Regions from separate parts of the Rhodoferax sp. LB1P47 genome, predicted to be linked through region 2. Evidence: riboswitches for the same ligand, from Rfam matches in the RefSeq annotation. Region 2 holds a riboswitch; the other holds the start of a gene.
What was found. Region 2 has a riboswitch for glycine ahead of gcvT (glycine cleavage system aminomethyltransferase GcvT). Riboswitches for the same ligand answer to the same signal wherever they lie in the genome.
Positions count from the first base shown of each region.

Region 1: another riboswitch for glycine. It lies ahead of AC0969_RS13320 (D-amino acid dehydrogenase); the one in region 2 lies ahead of gcvT (glycine cleavage system aminomethyltransferase GcvT).

Region 1 is NZ_JBWMAU010000011.1:52,035-59,237, forward strand. Features, by position in the region: gene AC0969_RS13300 (SdiA-regulated domain-containing protein) at 1-2,164, opposite strand, end outside; gene AC0969_RS13305 (class I SAM-dependent methyltransferase) at 2,376-3,311, shown strand; gene AC0969_RS13310 (Tim44 domain-containing protein) at 3,362-4,339, opposite strand; gene AC0969_RS13315 (DUF3455 domain-containing protein) at 4,558-5,112, shown strand; glycine riboswitch at 5,130-5,231, shown strand; gene AC0969_RS13320 (D-amino acid dehydrogenase) at 5,392-6,630, shown strand; gene AC0969_RS13325 (DEAD/DEAH box helicase) at 6,688-7,203, opposite strand, start outside.
Region 2 is NZ_JBWMAU010000003.1:45,785-52,987, forward strand. Features, by position in the region: gene upp (uracil phosphoribosyltransferase) at 1-149, shown strand, start outside; gene AC0969_RS05680 (diguanylate cyclase) at 187-1,233, opposite strand; gene AC0969_RS05685 (chemotaxis protein CheC) at 1,263-1,874, opposite strand; gene AC0969_RS05690 (response regulator transcription factor) at 1,871-2,257, opposite strand; gene AC0969_RS05695 (amidohydrolase family protein) at 2,439-3,719, shown strand; gene AC0969_RS05700 (HDOD domain-containing protein) at 3,725-4,588, opposite strand; glycine riboswitch at 4,657-4,757, shown strand; glycine riboswitch at 4,764-4,888, shown strand; gene gcvT (glycine cleavage system aminomethyltransferase GcvT) at 4,941-6,062, shown strand; gene gcvH (glycine cleavage system protein GcvH) at 6,089-6,454, shown strand; gene gcvP (aminomethyl-transferring glycine dehydrogenase) at 6,527-7,203, shown strand, end outside.

The DNA.
Region 1 (7,203 bases), on a different contig from region 2:
TGGTGTTGTCGCGCGCCCAGTTGGCGGTGTTGGCGATGCGGGCACGCAGGGCGGCAATGTCGGTGGCATCCAGCGAACCGGCAAAGCGCACGTTGTCTTCGGGTGTGAAGGCGATGAACGCGCCTGCGCTGGCCAGGGCGGCTTGCAGCGTGGTGTCCAGCGGGCCCGCAGTGCCGAGGTTGATGGCGGCGAGGTAGCGGTCTACGGTGAGGTTTCCGGCGGTGGTGGCGGTCAGGCTGGCGATGCTGCCCTGGAAGGCGAAGATGGTTTCGCTGTTCGGGCTGATGCCGCCGCCGGGGCCGGTGATGCTGCCTTTGTCGGTGGTGGGGGTGGCGGCGTCGGTCTGCACGCTCACCACCGTGCCCACGGCGTAGGCGCGGTCGGCAGTCCACTGGAAGGCCGATTCGTTGGTGGCGGTCAGGCTGTCGCGGTCGCTGAAGAACACGGTGGTGCCGGGGGCGATGGCGCGCAGCAGGATGAAGGCAAACGCGTCCGGCGTGTCGGCATTGGCGGCGATGAACAGCAGGTCGCCAGCAGCCAGCGTGGTGGGTGGCGCGGTGCCCAGGGTGGTGAAGTTCAACAGGCTGCTGTCGCTGATGCCTGCAAACGCGTTGCCTGCGGTATCCACCAGGGCGGTGGCCGATACCAGCACGCTGTAGCCAGTGCCGGTGCGCAGGTCGCTGCTGGGGTTCAATGTGACGGTGCTGCCGCTGATGCTGACCTGGCTGGTGTCGCTGGCGCTGAGTGTGCGCACGTCGTCTGTGCCGTTGGTGATGGTGAAGCTGCCCGCACCGGCGCGCACGGCCTCACTCAAGCTGAGGGTGATGTTGCTGCCCTCGGCAATGCCGGTGGCGTTGTCCGCCGGGGTGCTGCTGGCATAGGTGGGGGCGGTGGTGTCGGGCACGCTGGTGAAGGCCAGGGTTTGTGCACTGGCCACGGCCTGGGTGGCCACGCCACTGGCCGCGCGGAACACGCCGCTGGCGTACTGGATGCTGTACGTGGTGTTGGGGGCCAGGTCGGCGCTGGGGTTGATCTTGACGGTGCTGCCGCTGAAGCTGACCTGGGTGCTGTCGGTTACCGCGATGGTGCGGGTGTCGCCACCGCTGCCCACCAGGGTGATGTTGCCGGTGCCTGCGGTCACGGCGGCGGGGAAGGTAAGGTAGGCATTGCTGCCCAAGCCCACGGCGGCGCTGCTGCGGGTCGGTGCGTACACCCACAGTTGCGGCAGGGCCTGGCTGCCACCACCGGCTTCGTTGGTTACGTACATGTTGAGCTGCTTGTCGAAGGTGATGCCTTCGTGCGCGGCGACCTGGGGGATGTCGAGCGTGCCGTAGATGCGGCCTGCGCGGTCCATCTTCAGGATGCGGCCGGTGTCGTTGCTCAAGACCATCAGGTGGCTGTAGTCCGCCGCCGTGCTGGCCAGCGTGTTCGACAGGGCGTGGATGTCGCCAAAGTCCAGCACGCCCGCCAGGGCAGGGTCAAACAGATTGGTGGGGTTTTCGGTGGTAGCCGAGCCGTTGGACGCGGTGCCTGCGCTGAAGTTCAGCGTGGTCTGGAAGATGCCCAGCGGCGACAGTTCTTTGACGAAGATGTAGCCGCCAGTCAGCGGGTCAAAGCTCACGCCTTCCAGCCCCACATTGCCTACCGTGGTGCCCAGCTTGACGCTGCGCACGGTGGCCGCGTCCAGCGTGGTGCCTGCGGCGTAGGTCAGCAGGTTGGCGGTGCGCAGGCGCTCGTTGGCCACCACAAACTGGCCGCCGCCAATCGCGGTAATACCTTCGGGGTCGGCAAACAGGCCTGCGGGCAGGTTCATGGTGTCGATGACCGCGCCGGTTTTGGAGATCTGGGTGATGTAGGTGCCTTCATCGCCAATGATGAACAGGCTGTCGGTGGCGGCGTTGTAGGTTACGGCGGACACTTCGGCGGCAATCTGGTTGGCCCCGGCGGTCAGGTTAACGGGCAGGGTGTAGCGGCCGGCCAGGGTGTAGTTGCTGAGGTCCAGGCTCTCCGTGGGCGACACGAAGGCCAAGGTGGGCGTGCCCAGCGGGGCCTCTTCGCCGTCACCGTCTCCGCAGGCAGCCAGCGCCAGCGCAATGCACAGGGCCAGGGTGGCCGGTGCCCAGCGGGAACGCAGAGTGTGGGAGGAGGGCGGAGAAAACTGCATGGGGTAGGCCTTGGTGACAAAGCCTATGAGCTTAGAAGTGGGGCGTGACAAAGCCGTGACTCTGGAGTGGCAGATGTGTGTATGCCAGGTTGCCCGGCGGCGCAGTAAGCTGCTTGGCTTAAAATCCGAATGCTACAAATTCAGTAGCTGGCTGCGCAGATTCCATATGGGCTGCGGGGCTTTTTTCTTTAAATATTTAAATAGTACGCCGATGCAAGCCTTACTCAACGCCATCGCCTCGATGGACCTGCCTACCGATGCGCAGCGCATTTTTCATGGCCGGGGCGGTCTGTATCCGGGCTGTGAGCACTGGGCGCTGGATGCTTTTCCACCGGTTGTGGTGTTGACCAGTTTCCAGCCTGCCAGCGATGACGAACTGGCCACGATCGGCGCTGCCTTGGCCGCGCGCTGGCAACAGCTGGCACCGGAGCAACCGCTGAACTGGGTCTACCAATGCCGCTTCGATGGCCGCACCGAGACCCGGCTGATGGCTGGGGCAGTGCCGGACCCGCATGTGGTCACGGAGCAGGGCGCACGCTACCGGGTGCATGTGCTCAAGGGGCAGAACCACGGCCTGTTTCTGGACATGGCCGAAGGCAGGCGCTGGGTGCATAACCATGTGCAGTCTTTGGCCCACGTGGCGGGCCGCCCGGACTTTCGGGTGCTGAACCTGTTTGCCTACACCTGCGCTTTCTCGGTGGTGGCTTTGCAGGCCGGTGCCAAGCTGGTGGTCAATGTGGACATGGGCCAGGGGGCCATCGGCATTGGGCAGCAAAACCACCGGCTGAATAACCTGACCACCGGGGCCAGCTTTTTGCCGCACGACATCTTCACCACCTGGGGCAAGATCAACCGCAGCGGCCCGTACGACCTGGTTATCGTAGACCCGCCCAGTTTTCAGAAAGGCAGCTTCATCGCCACCAAGGACTACGCCCGCCTGATGCGCCGCCTGCCCGATCTGCTGATGCACGGCGGCCATGTGCTGCTGTGCCTGAACGCGCCGGAGCTGGGCGTGGCGTTTCTGCAAGACCAGATGCGGGTTCTGGCGCCTGCGCTGGCGTTTGTCGAGCGGCTGGCCAACCCGGCGGTGTTTGCCGATGTGTCGGATGAGCGGGCGCTGAAGGTGCTGGTTTACCGGGCCCCATGAAAAAAGCCCCGGCTGTGGGGCCGGGGCTTTGCAAGTAACGCGGCAGATTTTTACATCTGCTGGATGCCCGACAGTACCCAGCCGCCGTTGCCTTGCAGCGGCTTGGTCAGGTGCCAGACTTCGTCGAACGATTCAGACGGCGCGCTGGCTTCTTCGCGGATCAGGCCGGTGAAGCGCACGCTGACGATGTAGTGGCCGTTTTCTTCCACCACTTCGAACACGTTACCGTCGATGCTGACCACATCGGTCTGCTGGGTCCCGGCACCGCGTTCGGTCAGGTCCATCTTCAGCTGGGCAAACATTTCCGGCGTGGTGAACTGGCGGATATCTTCCAGGTTGCCCGCGTCGTTGGCGGCTTGCAGGCGAATGAAGTTGACCTTGGCGTTGCGCACAAAGCCAGCGGTGTCAAAGTCGTCCGGAATGGACGGGCTGGCGACGGGGCTGGACAGGCCAGAACCTATGCTGGATCCAATGCTGGAACCGATGGCCGAACCCACTACCGACGCAGGCACTGCGGTCTTGAATGCGGCGCTGTTATCCGCCGCAGGCGTGGCGTGTGCATCCGCAGGTGCACCGGCACCGGCGTACTGCATGCCGCCCACGGTGTTGCCACCCGCTTGCTGGCGTGCCGCAGCACGTTTGCGCATGAAGAAGCCCACGCCCAGCATCACGGCTGCGGCCAGCAGGCCATACATCAGCATCGACGACAGTGCGCCACCCAACCCCATAGACGAAGCCAAAGCGGCCAGGCCCAGGCCAGCGGCGAGGCCCGCCAAGGGGCCCATCCACGAGCGCTTGGGCGCGGCTGCAGCCGCAGCAGCCGTTCCGGCAGCCGCAGGTGCGGCGGCAGACGCGTTTGCTGGCGTTTGGTTCGGGGTGGCGGTGGGAGCTTTGTTAGGCGTGGCAGCCTGGCGCTGCATGCCTAGCGACTTGCCCGCGCCCATGCGCTTGGCGGCATCGGCATCCATCGGGGCGCTGGACAAACCGATGGTGACCACGACGGCCAACATGGACAGAAATTTTTTCATGGTGTTCTCCGGTTGAAAAAGAATTAGAAGCGGCCACGATCGTAGCCCATAAATACTGGATAAAAAGCAGACTAATGGAGATGAATACTTCTGTAAAAAGTGAATGTTAAATAAATGCAGTCGATTTGAATCCAGCGGCAACGGGGCTGCGTATATAGAGCGGCAGCACCTTGGCGTGTTGCGGCTTTTGAACCCAACTTCTTTGACTGGAGCCCCCTATGTTGACCACACGCATTTCCACCTTTGCCGCCACCGCAGTTGCCACGTTGTTGACGGCCTGCGGCTCTATGGCCCCGATGCAACCCATGTTCAGCCAAAACAACCTGCCCGAGGCGGTCAAAGTGCCGATGGGCCACGCCGTGGCCATGGAAACCGTGGGCGTGGGCGAGATCACCTACGAATGCCGTGACAAAGCCAACGCCCCCGGCATGACCGAATGGGTTTTCGTGGGCCCCAATGCGGTGCTGAACAACCGCAGCGGCAAACAAGTGGGCAAATACTTTGGCCCGCCTGCCACCTGGGAATCTATGGATGGCTCCAAGCTCACGGCCACCCAACTCGCCGTGGCCCCGGCAGGCGCCGGCAATATCCCCCTGCAACTGGTAAAGGCCAACCCGGCTATGGGCATGGGCGCGATGGCTGGCATCACGCACATCCAGCGTGTGGCCACAGTGGGCGGCGTAGCCCCGGCCAGCATGTGCAGCGCCGCCAACAAGGGCAGCAAAGAAATCGTGAAGTACCAGGCCGACTACATCTTCTGGAAGGCGGCGTGAGTCGAGTGGGATAATCAGCGTCGATACCGGGAGAGACTGCTCCCCCTGCATGCAGGAAAACCAGCGCCGAAGGAGCAACCGCCCCGGAAACTTTCAGGCAAAAGGACCGGTATCCACACCACACACATCTGAAGAGCAGCTGGGTTTCGTCACCCGGCTCACCGCAGGAGCAAGCGGCCTGGCAGTATGCCTGCCGTGAATCTCTCAGGTCCAAAACAGAGGGGGCGATAGCTGCGCATGGTTGTTGCTATCCCCCTGTGACGTTTTGGAGCTCTCATCATGAAAAAATCTACAACCAGCATGGCCGTTATCGGCGGCGGTATCACGGGCGTTACCACGGCCTACGCTTTGGCCAAACGCGGTTTTGCCGTCACTCTGTTCGAAAAACACCGCTACGCGGCCATGGAAACCTCGTTTGCCAATGGCGGGCAGTTTTCGGTGTCGAATGCCGAGGTGTGGAACCACTGGTCCACGGTGCTCAAGGGCCTGCAATGGATGCTGCGCAGCGATGCGCCGCTGCTGGTCAACCCCAAGCCCAGCTGGCACAAGATGGCCTGGTTTGCCGAGTTCATTGCCGCCATACCGCAGTACGAAAAAAATACCATCCAAACCACCCGCCTGGCGATGGCTGCGCGCCAGCATCTGGATGCCTGGGCAGCCGAGGAGGGCCTGGACTTTGACCACAAGCGCGAAGGCATCCTGCATATTTACCGCGACAAGGGCAACTTTGTGCATGCGGGCAAGGTCTCCAAACTGCTAGCCCAGGGCGGACTGGACCGCCGCGCCGTCACCCCGCAAGAGATGCGCGCTATCGAACCCACCTTGGCAGGCAACTACTACGGCGGCTACTTCACCGAGAGCGACACCACCGGCGACATCCACAAATTCAGCACCGGCATCGCAGCCGCCGCCGAGCGCCTGGGCGTGCAAACCCGCTACGGCCATGCCATCCAGAGCGTCAAAAGCGACGGCAAGTCCGTGACCATCACCGCGCAAGACGGTGACGACACCCACACCGGCGTGTTCGACGGCGTGGTGGTGTGTGCGGGCACAGCGAGCCGCGACATTGCCGCCCAGCTGGGCGACCGGGTCAACATCTATCCGGTCAAGGGTTATTCCATCACGGTGCACCTGGACGACGCGCACAGCCAGGCATCGGCCCCCATGGTCAGCCTGCTGGACGACGAAACCAAGCTGGTCAGCAGCCGCCTGGGGGCAGGGCGCTTTCGGGTGGCGGGCACGGCCGAATTCAATGGCTACAACCGCGACATCCGGGCCGACCGCATCCGCCCGCTGGTGGAATGGGTGCAGCAGTGCTTTCCCGGCGTGCGCACCGAAAACGTGGTGCCCTGGGCCGGGCTGCGCCCCATGATGCCGAACATGCTGCCCCGCGTCGGCCCGGGCAAGCGGCCCGGCGTGTTCTACAACACCGGGCACGGGCATTTGGGTTTGACGCTGTCGGCGGTGACGGCTGACATGGTTGCAGCGATGGTGGCGGCCCGCCCGTTGCATATATAAGAAATAGGCCGCTTGCGCCCATCACATGGGCGCAAGCAGCTATTGTTTTGATAGTTTTCAGGCGGCGCGGCTGCTGGTGCGGCCCCAACGGCGGGCGGCTTGCTCGGGGGATTGCGTGATGGCCCCGCTGCCTAACGGGGCCAGCAGGGCATCCAGATCGGCCGCATCAAACTTCAGCCCGCCCTGGGCATCAACGCCTAGCACGCTGTTGGCCAGCGCCAGCTTGCGGGCTTGCAGCTCCAGCATGCGCTCTTCGATGCTGCCTTCCACCACCAGCTTGTAGACAAACACCGGCTGGTCCTGGCCGATCCGGTGGGCGCGGGCGGTGGCCTGTTCCTCCACGGCGGGGTTCCACCACGGGTCCATGTGGATGACGGTGTCGGCGGCGGTGAGGTTCAGGCCCACGCCACCGGCTTTCAAACTCAGCAGCAGCACGGGTACTTCCTTGGCTTGGAAGCGTTGCACCACGCTGCCGCGCTCTTTCGGTGGGGTTTTGCCGGTCAGGCTCAAAAACGGCAACGCCAAAGCCTCCAGCTGTTCGGCCACCAGTACCAGTAGCTCGGTGAACTGCGA
Region 2 (7,203 bases):
TGACCTGCCCCGAGGGCATTGCCGCCCTGCAAGCGGCGCACCCGGATGTGGCGATTTATACCGCCGCCATCGACCGCCAGCTCAACAGCCACGGCTACATCGTGCCGGGCTTAGGGGACGCGGGCGACCGTATTTTTGGAACACAATAAGCTTCTAGCGCTTATTACATATGCACCAGCAGCTATCTTAAATATAGTAGCTGGATGCCTGTGGGTCCTTGCCTTCGGCCACCAGGCCGCCGGTCGAATGCGTGTCGGCCACGCTGAGCCAACGCACGGCGTTGCGGCCGCCATGCTTGGCGGCGTAGAGGGCTTTGTCTACGGTATCCAGCAGCCGCGTCTCGCTGCACACCACGCCACCAGCACAGGTGGCAGCCCCTAGGCTGATGGTGATGTGCTGGGCCACCTGCGAGCGGGTGTGCTCCAGGTGCAGGGCAGCCACGGCCTGGCGCACTTTCTCGGCGACGCGGCTGGCCCCGGCCTGGTCGCAGGACGGCAGAATGATGATGAACTCTTCACCGCCATAGCGGGCAAACACGTCGGAGAGCCGGTTCAGCTGCGACTGCACCGCACCCACAATGGCTTGCAGCACCCGGTCGCCCGCCGGGTGGCCGTAGGTGTCGTTGAATTTTTTGAAATAGTCCACGTCCAGCATTACCAGCGACAGCGGGTTTTTTTGGCGCTGGGCACGGCTGAGTTCAATGCTCAGCTTCTGATCGAAGTATTTGCGGTTGTAGATGCCGGTGAGGCCGTCAATCACCGCCTCGCGCGAGAGCTTTTCTGACAGCGATTGCAGCACCCGCTCGCGCTTCACAAAGCTACTGGTGTCGGTGATCTGGAGCATCACCAAAAAATCGTCCGAGCCCGCGTTGTCGTAGCGTACCGGCACCAGCGTCAGCGACTGCGGCATGCGCTGCTGCGGGCCTTTGGATGCATCTTCGGGCCGTTGGTAGAGCGGCAATGGCGTGCGGTGCAGCACGTTAGACAACACCACCGGCAGCTTGTAGGTGAGCACGTTTTTCAGGGCGCTGATGAAGGACAACGCCAGGCCATTGGCAAACACCGACTCCAGCGTGCAACCCAGCGCAGCCTGCGCAGTGATGCCGCTGTGGCGCACCACCCAGGCGTTCCACAACAGCACTTCACCACGCGGGTTAATGGCAATCAGCCCGCTGCCCAGGGCGTCCACCATCTGGGTCCAAGGCAGCAGCGTCTCGATGGGACTGGTAGGCATACAGGCCGTGGACACGTTGGAAGTGGGGTTCAAATGCGCGACAAAAATGCGTCCAGGGCGCTGACCAGGCCCTCTAACGAACTGGCGCTGAGCAAAAACACCAGGTAGCCCTGGGTGTCTCGCTTCTCAATCGTCAGGTCGATGTGCAGCACCAGTACCACCGGCTGGCTTTCATCGGACAGCAACTTGCTGATGACCGAATCGGCCTCGTCAACCGAGTATTCGGGCAGGGTGCTGCTCAGATCGATACCCAACATGTCGGCAATGGCCGACAAGCAGGCATTCAAAATCACGTTGCCCAGCTCGCACATGGCCTCGTGCTCAAAGTCCACCAGGTCTTCCACACTGACCTGGGAACCGAGCATTTCCTGCACGATCTCCATGGCTTTTTCTTCGCGAAACAGCAGCGTGGCATCCAAACTGAAGGGGCCTCCGAAACTCTGCCGCACCGCACCCAAACGCCCACCATCCAGCGACAAAACATCGGCACTGACCTCGCGGCGGTCATAGAACTGGATACGTGGAACCGACAGCAGCACCTCGTCGCCGACGATCTCGCTCAGGCTGGCTGCGGCTTGGCCCGCGCCCACGTTGAAGACCTCGGTAAGCGCATCCTGTTGCAGTTCAGATAGGGTAATCACGTAGTGCTTTCAAAAAAGGCGAGCGCCTCAGTCACGCTTTTGTCGCTCACCGGTTTGGCCACAAACTTTACACCCAGCTCGGCCGCGCGGGTTTTTTGACTCTCTTGGATATTGGCGGAAAACAGCGATAACCGCAGCTGGGGGTGGTCGCGCACCAGTTGTTCAGCGGCATCGGTCCCAAGCATGCCAGGCATATTGATGTCCATGGTGCAGTAAGTGAAGGACTGGGTCGCCGCCAGCTCCAGCGCTTCGGCGCCGGTTGATGCCTCTACCAGCGTCCAATCGGGGCGCTTGGCCAGCACCAGCGTGCGAATCATCATGCGTGAAACCCGGCTGTCATCAACGATCAACAGCGTAGTGGTGGAATGGGTGGTGGAGGTCATGGTCGAAAGCCTTTAACGTGGGGCAAGCTTCATGGCTCGGGGGCTCTGCACCCAAGTCCCTGAAGGTGAGGGCATAAAAATGGTTGTCGCTGCAAGTCGCATGCTTGTGTCTGGATGTTACCAATCCATTACACCGAACAGGCTGTGCCATGTAAAAATTAATCCATTTGAAATACTGCCCATGCTCGACCTCCTCGTCACCCGCGCCACCCTGCCCGATGGCCGTACCGGCATGTCAATCGCTGTACAAAATGGCCGCATCACCGAAGTCAGTCCCGGCCTGAGCGTCCCAGCCCACCAAACCATCGACGCTCAGGGCTTGCTGGTCAGCCCGCCCTTTGTCGATGCCCACTTCCACATGGACGCCACGCTAAGCTACGGCTTGCCGCGCGTCAACCAGAGCGGCACCCTGCTGGAAGGCATTGCCCTCTGGGGCGAGCTGAAACCTGACCTGACCCAGGAAGCCCTGGTGCAACGTGCCCTGGCCTACTGCGACTGGGCGGTGGGCAAGGGCCTGCTAGCCATCCGCAGCCACGTTGATATCTGCGACCCACGCCTGCTAGCTGTAGAGGCGCTGCTGAAGGTGAAACACCAGGTTGCCCCCTACCTGGATTTGCAGCTGGTGGCATTTCCGCAAGACGGTGCTCTGCGCGACCCACAGGCCATGGACAAGCTCAAGCGCGCGCTCGACATGGGTGTGGACGTGGTCGGCGGCATTCCCCACTTCGAGCGCACTATGGCGGAGGGTGCCTTGAGCGTAAAACTGCTGTGCGAGCTGGCCGCCGAGCGGGGCTTACTGGTCGATATGCACTGCGACGAGTCCGACGACCCGATGTCGCGCCACATTGAAACCCTGACCTTTGAGACCCAGCGCCTGGGCCTGCACGGCCGCGTCACCGGCTCGCACCTCACCTCCATGCACAGCATGGACAACTATTTTGTGAGCAAACTGCTGCCGCTGATGGCCGAGGCGCAGATCCATGTAGTCAGCAACCCGCTGATCAACATCACCCTGCAAGGCCGGGGCGACAGCTACCCCAAGCGCCGGGGCATGACCCGAGTGCCTGAGATGCTGGCCCACGGCCTGACCGTTGCCTTTGGCCAGGACTGCGTGATGGACCCCTGGTACAGCCTGGGGAGCAGTGACATGCTGGAAGTGGCCAGCATGGGTCTGCACGTGGCCCAGATGACCAGCCAGTCCGCCATGCGCCAGTGCTTTGCAGCCGTGACCACCAGCCCGGCCAAGATCATGCAGCTCGACGGCTATGGTCTGGAGCCCGGCTGCTGGGCCGACTTTGTGCTGCTGCAAGCACTTGACCCGGTGGAAGCCATCCGCCTGCGCGCCACCCGGCTACAGGTGTTCAGGCGCGGCAAACTGCTGGCACAAACCCCGGCCCAGACCGCACAGCTGCACTTACCAGAACGACCAAGTGAGACGGACTGGATGCTGCGTAAGTCCTAATACCGCTATACAGCACTCTCAAACACGGGGTGCAGCGCATCCAGCCAGCCCTCTAGCTCGACCGCATCAATGTGCAGATGCGCCATACAGGCCTCGCCAAATTGTGCCCACTCCTGCGACTCTGGACTGGCCTCGTGCAGGGTTACTAAATGCTCGGCCACCAAAGACATGGCCACCAAATTACGCACCTCGGCCGGAATACTGGCAGCGGACAAAATGTTGAAGTCGTGGTGCAAGCGCACTGCGGCAGTGACCAGCGGGGGGAGCTTCCAGGTCTTGGCGACCAGCGCGCCGACTACCGCATGGTCGGTCTTGTGAGCGGCATTTTCGGTGGCGGTAAAGCTGCGGTCTTGCCGGGCCATCGCCTCGGCCAACGTGCCGGCATAGCCCTTTACGCCCTGCAACATCACCGGAATGCCCACATGGCAAAACAGGCCGCAGGTTTGCGCAATATCGGGGTCCACACCGTACAGATGGCGGGCGATATAGGCCATCGCCATCGACCGGCGGGTCGATGTTTCCCAAAAGTGCGCCAGCAAAGCCGAGTTGACCGGTATTGCGCTGCGGGTAAAAAACCCGGTCAACACCGCCACCGTCTGCTGGATTCCCAGCATGGCGATCGCCTCGCCCACCGTGCCTGCGGGACGGGAGCGGGCAAATAATGGGCTATTGGCGTAACGGATCAGCGCTGCGGCCATCGCTACGTCCTGGCTGGCAATGCGGGCAATGCTGGCGGGGTCGGGGTCGCCGCCCTGCACTTCGCGTTGCAAGGCTACCAGCAGCTCCGGGCAGGGAGGAATCACGATATCGCGCACAGCACCCCGGGTTCTTTCGGTTTCAAGCTCTTGGTCGATGTCAGCAAGTTGCATGGTGGTTCCTTATAGCGGCCAATTATGCCGGGCAGAATGCGCCAAACGGGCCGCCGGCTGAGGCTAGAATCAGAGGGTCAGGAGAGAGTTTTCCCCGAGAAAACCGCCGAAGGCGCAGGACCCCGCAACGTGGGTCTGAACGCTCAGGCAAAAGGACTGACAAACGCTTTTACAAGCGTCTCCCCCTGGAGAGAAGCCCGCCCCTGAGCGGGTTCACCGAAGGCGCAACCCGCAGTCGGCCTGCACCACCGCAAGGCCCGCCCGGCGAATCGCTCAGGTACAACGGACAGAGGGGGCCACACATGGTTTTTCTAAAACCATGATTTCCTGTGTGCCCTCTGAAAGAACCGCCATGTCCGATTTACGTCTCACGCCGCTCAACGCCCTGCACCTGGAACTCGGTGCGCGCATGGTGCCCTTCGCGGGCTACAGCATGCCGGTGCAGTACCCCGCTGGCCTGATGGCCGAGCACCACCACACCCGCACGGCAGCGGGCCTGTTCGACGTATCCCACATGGGCCAGTTGCGACTGGTGGGCGCAGACGCAGCAGCCGCGTTTGAAACCCTGGTCCCCGTGGACGTGATCGACCTGCCCGTGGGTAAGCAGCGCTACGGCCTGCTTTTGGGCGACGACGGCGGCATCCTCGACGACCTGATGTTCTTCAAGCGCGAGGCCGACATCTTCGTGATCGTCAACGGGGCCTGCAAAGTGGCTGACATTGCCCACATCCAGGAAAAAATCGGCCAGCGCTGCGAAGTCATCCCCCTGCCGGAGCTGGCACTGCTGGCGCTGCAAGGCCCACAGGCCGTGGATGCCTTGGCGCGCCTGGCCCCCGGTGTGGAAAAGCTGGTGTTCATGACTGGCGGCCACTTCGATGTGGCGGGCATTCCCTGCTTTTTGACACGCAGCGGCTACACCGGCGAAGACGGGTTTGAAATCTCCGTCCACAGCAGCCAGGCCGACGCCCTGGCCCGCGCGCTGCTGGCCCAGCCCGAAGTCAAGCCCATCGGCCTGGGCGCCCGCAATTCACTGCGCCTGGAAGCCGGGCTGTGCCTGTATGGCAACGACCTGGACACCACCACCACGCCGGTGGAAGCAGGTCTGAACTGGGCCATCCAGAAAGTGCGACGGGCCGGTGGTACGCGCGCTGGTGGTTTCCCGGGCGCTACCAAAATACTAGCTACCATCGCAGGTGGAATAAGCGCTACAACGCGAAAACGCGTCGGACTCGTAGCCCTGGAACGCATCCCCGTGCGCGAGCACACCGCCCTGCAAGACACCGCAGGCAAGCCCATCGGCGAAGTCACCAGCGGACTGCTCGGCCCCACGGTGGATAAACCTATTGCGATGGGCTATGTGACCCCGGAATGCAGCGCCATTGGCACCCGCGTGAACGCCATCGTGCGAGGCAAAATCGTGCCGATGGAAGTCGTATCCATGCCGTTCACCCCCAACCGCTACTTTCGCGGCTGATTTCAATTTTTTACAGGAGCAACCCCATGACGATCAAATACACCGAAGACCACGAATGGCTGAACATCGAGGGCGACACCGCCACCGTCGGTATCACCCACCACGCACAAGACGCACTGGGTGACGTGGTGTTTGTCGACCTGCCCGAAGTCGGTGCTACTTTTGCCCAAAAAGACGTGGCCGGCGTGGTCGAGTCGGTCAAGGCCGCTGCCGATGTCTACATGCCTGTGTCCGGCGAAATCACCGAGGTGAATGAAGCCCTGCGCGCCGACCCGGCTCTGGCCAACACCGACCCACTGGGTGCGGGCTGGTTCTTCAAGGTCAAGCTGTCGGACGCATCGCAAATTGCGGCGCTGCTCGACGAAGCGGCCTATACCGCCTTCAGCGCCTAAATTCCCCCTCACCCCAACCCTCTCCCGCCCGTCTCACACGAATGGGAGAGTGGGTAAAACCACTGCCTTGCTATGACGACCTCCCTGCTCGAACTCGAAAACTCCGCCGAATTCATCGCCCGCCACATCGGCATCGATGCCGCCGATGAAACCCTGATGTTGGAAGTGATCGGCTCCAGTTCGCGCCGGGACCTGATTGACGGCATCGTGCCACGCTCGATTGCGCGCAGCACGCCCATGGTGCTGCCCGCGCCCATCACCGAAGCCGCAGCGCTGGCCGAGCTCAAGGCTATTGCGGCCAAGAACAAAGTCTTCAAAAGCTTTATCGGCCAGGGCTACTACGGCACCCACACGCCCGGCGTGATTCTGCGCAACATCCTGGAAAACCCCGCCTGGTACACCGCCTACACGCCTTACCAGGCCGAAATCTCGCAGGGCCGCATGGAAGCGCTGATCAACTTCCAGACCATGGTCTGTGACTTGACCGGTATGCCCATCGCCAACGCCTCCATGCTGGACGAAGCCACCGCCGCCGCCGAGGCCATGACGCTGGCCAAGCGCAGCGTGAAAAGCAAGAGCAATGTCTTCCTCGTGGCAGGCGACTGCCATCCGCAAACCATCGAAGTGGTGCAAACCCGCGCCAAGCCGCTGGGCATCGACATCAAAGTTAGCACCGCGCTGGAAACCCTGCCCCAGCTGATGGCCAGCGGCGACTTCTTCGGCGTGCTGGCCCAATACCCGGCCACCAA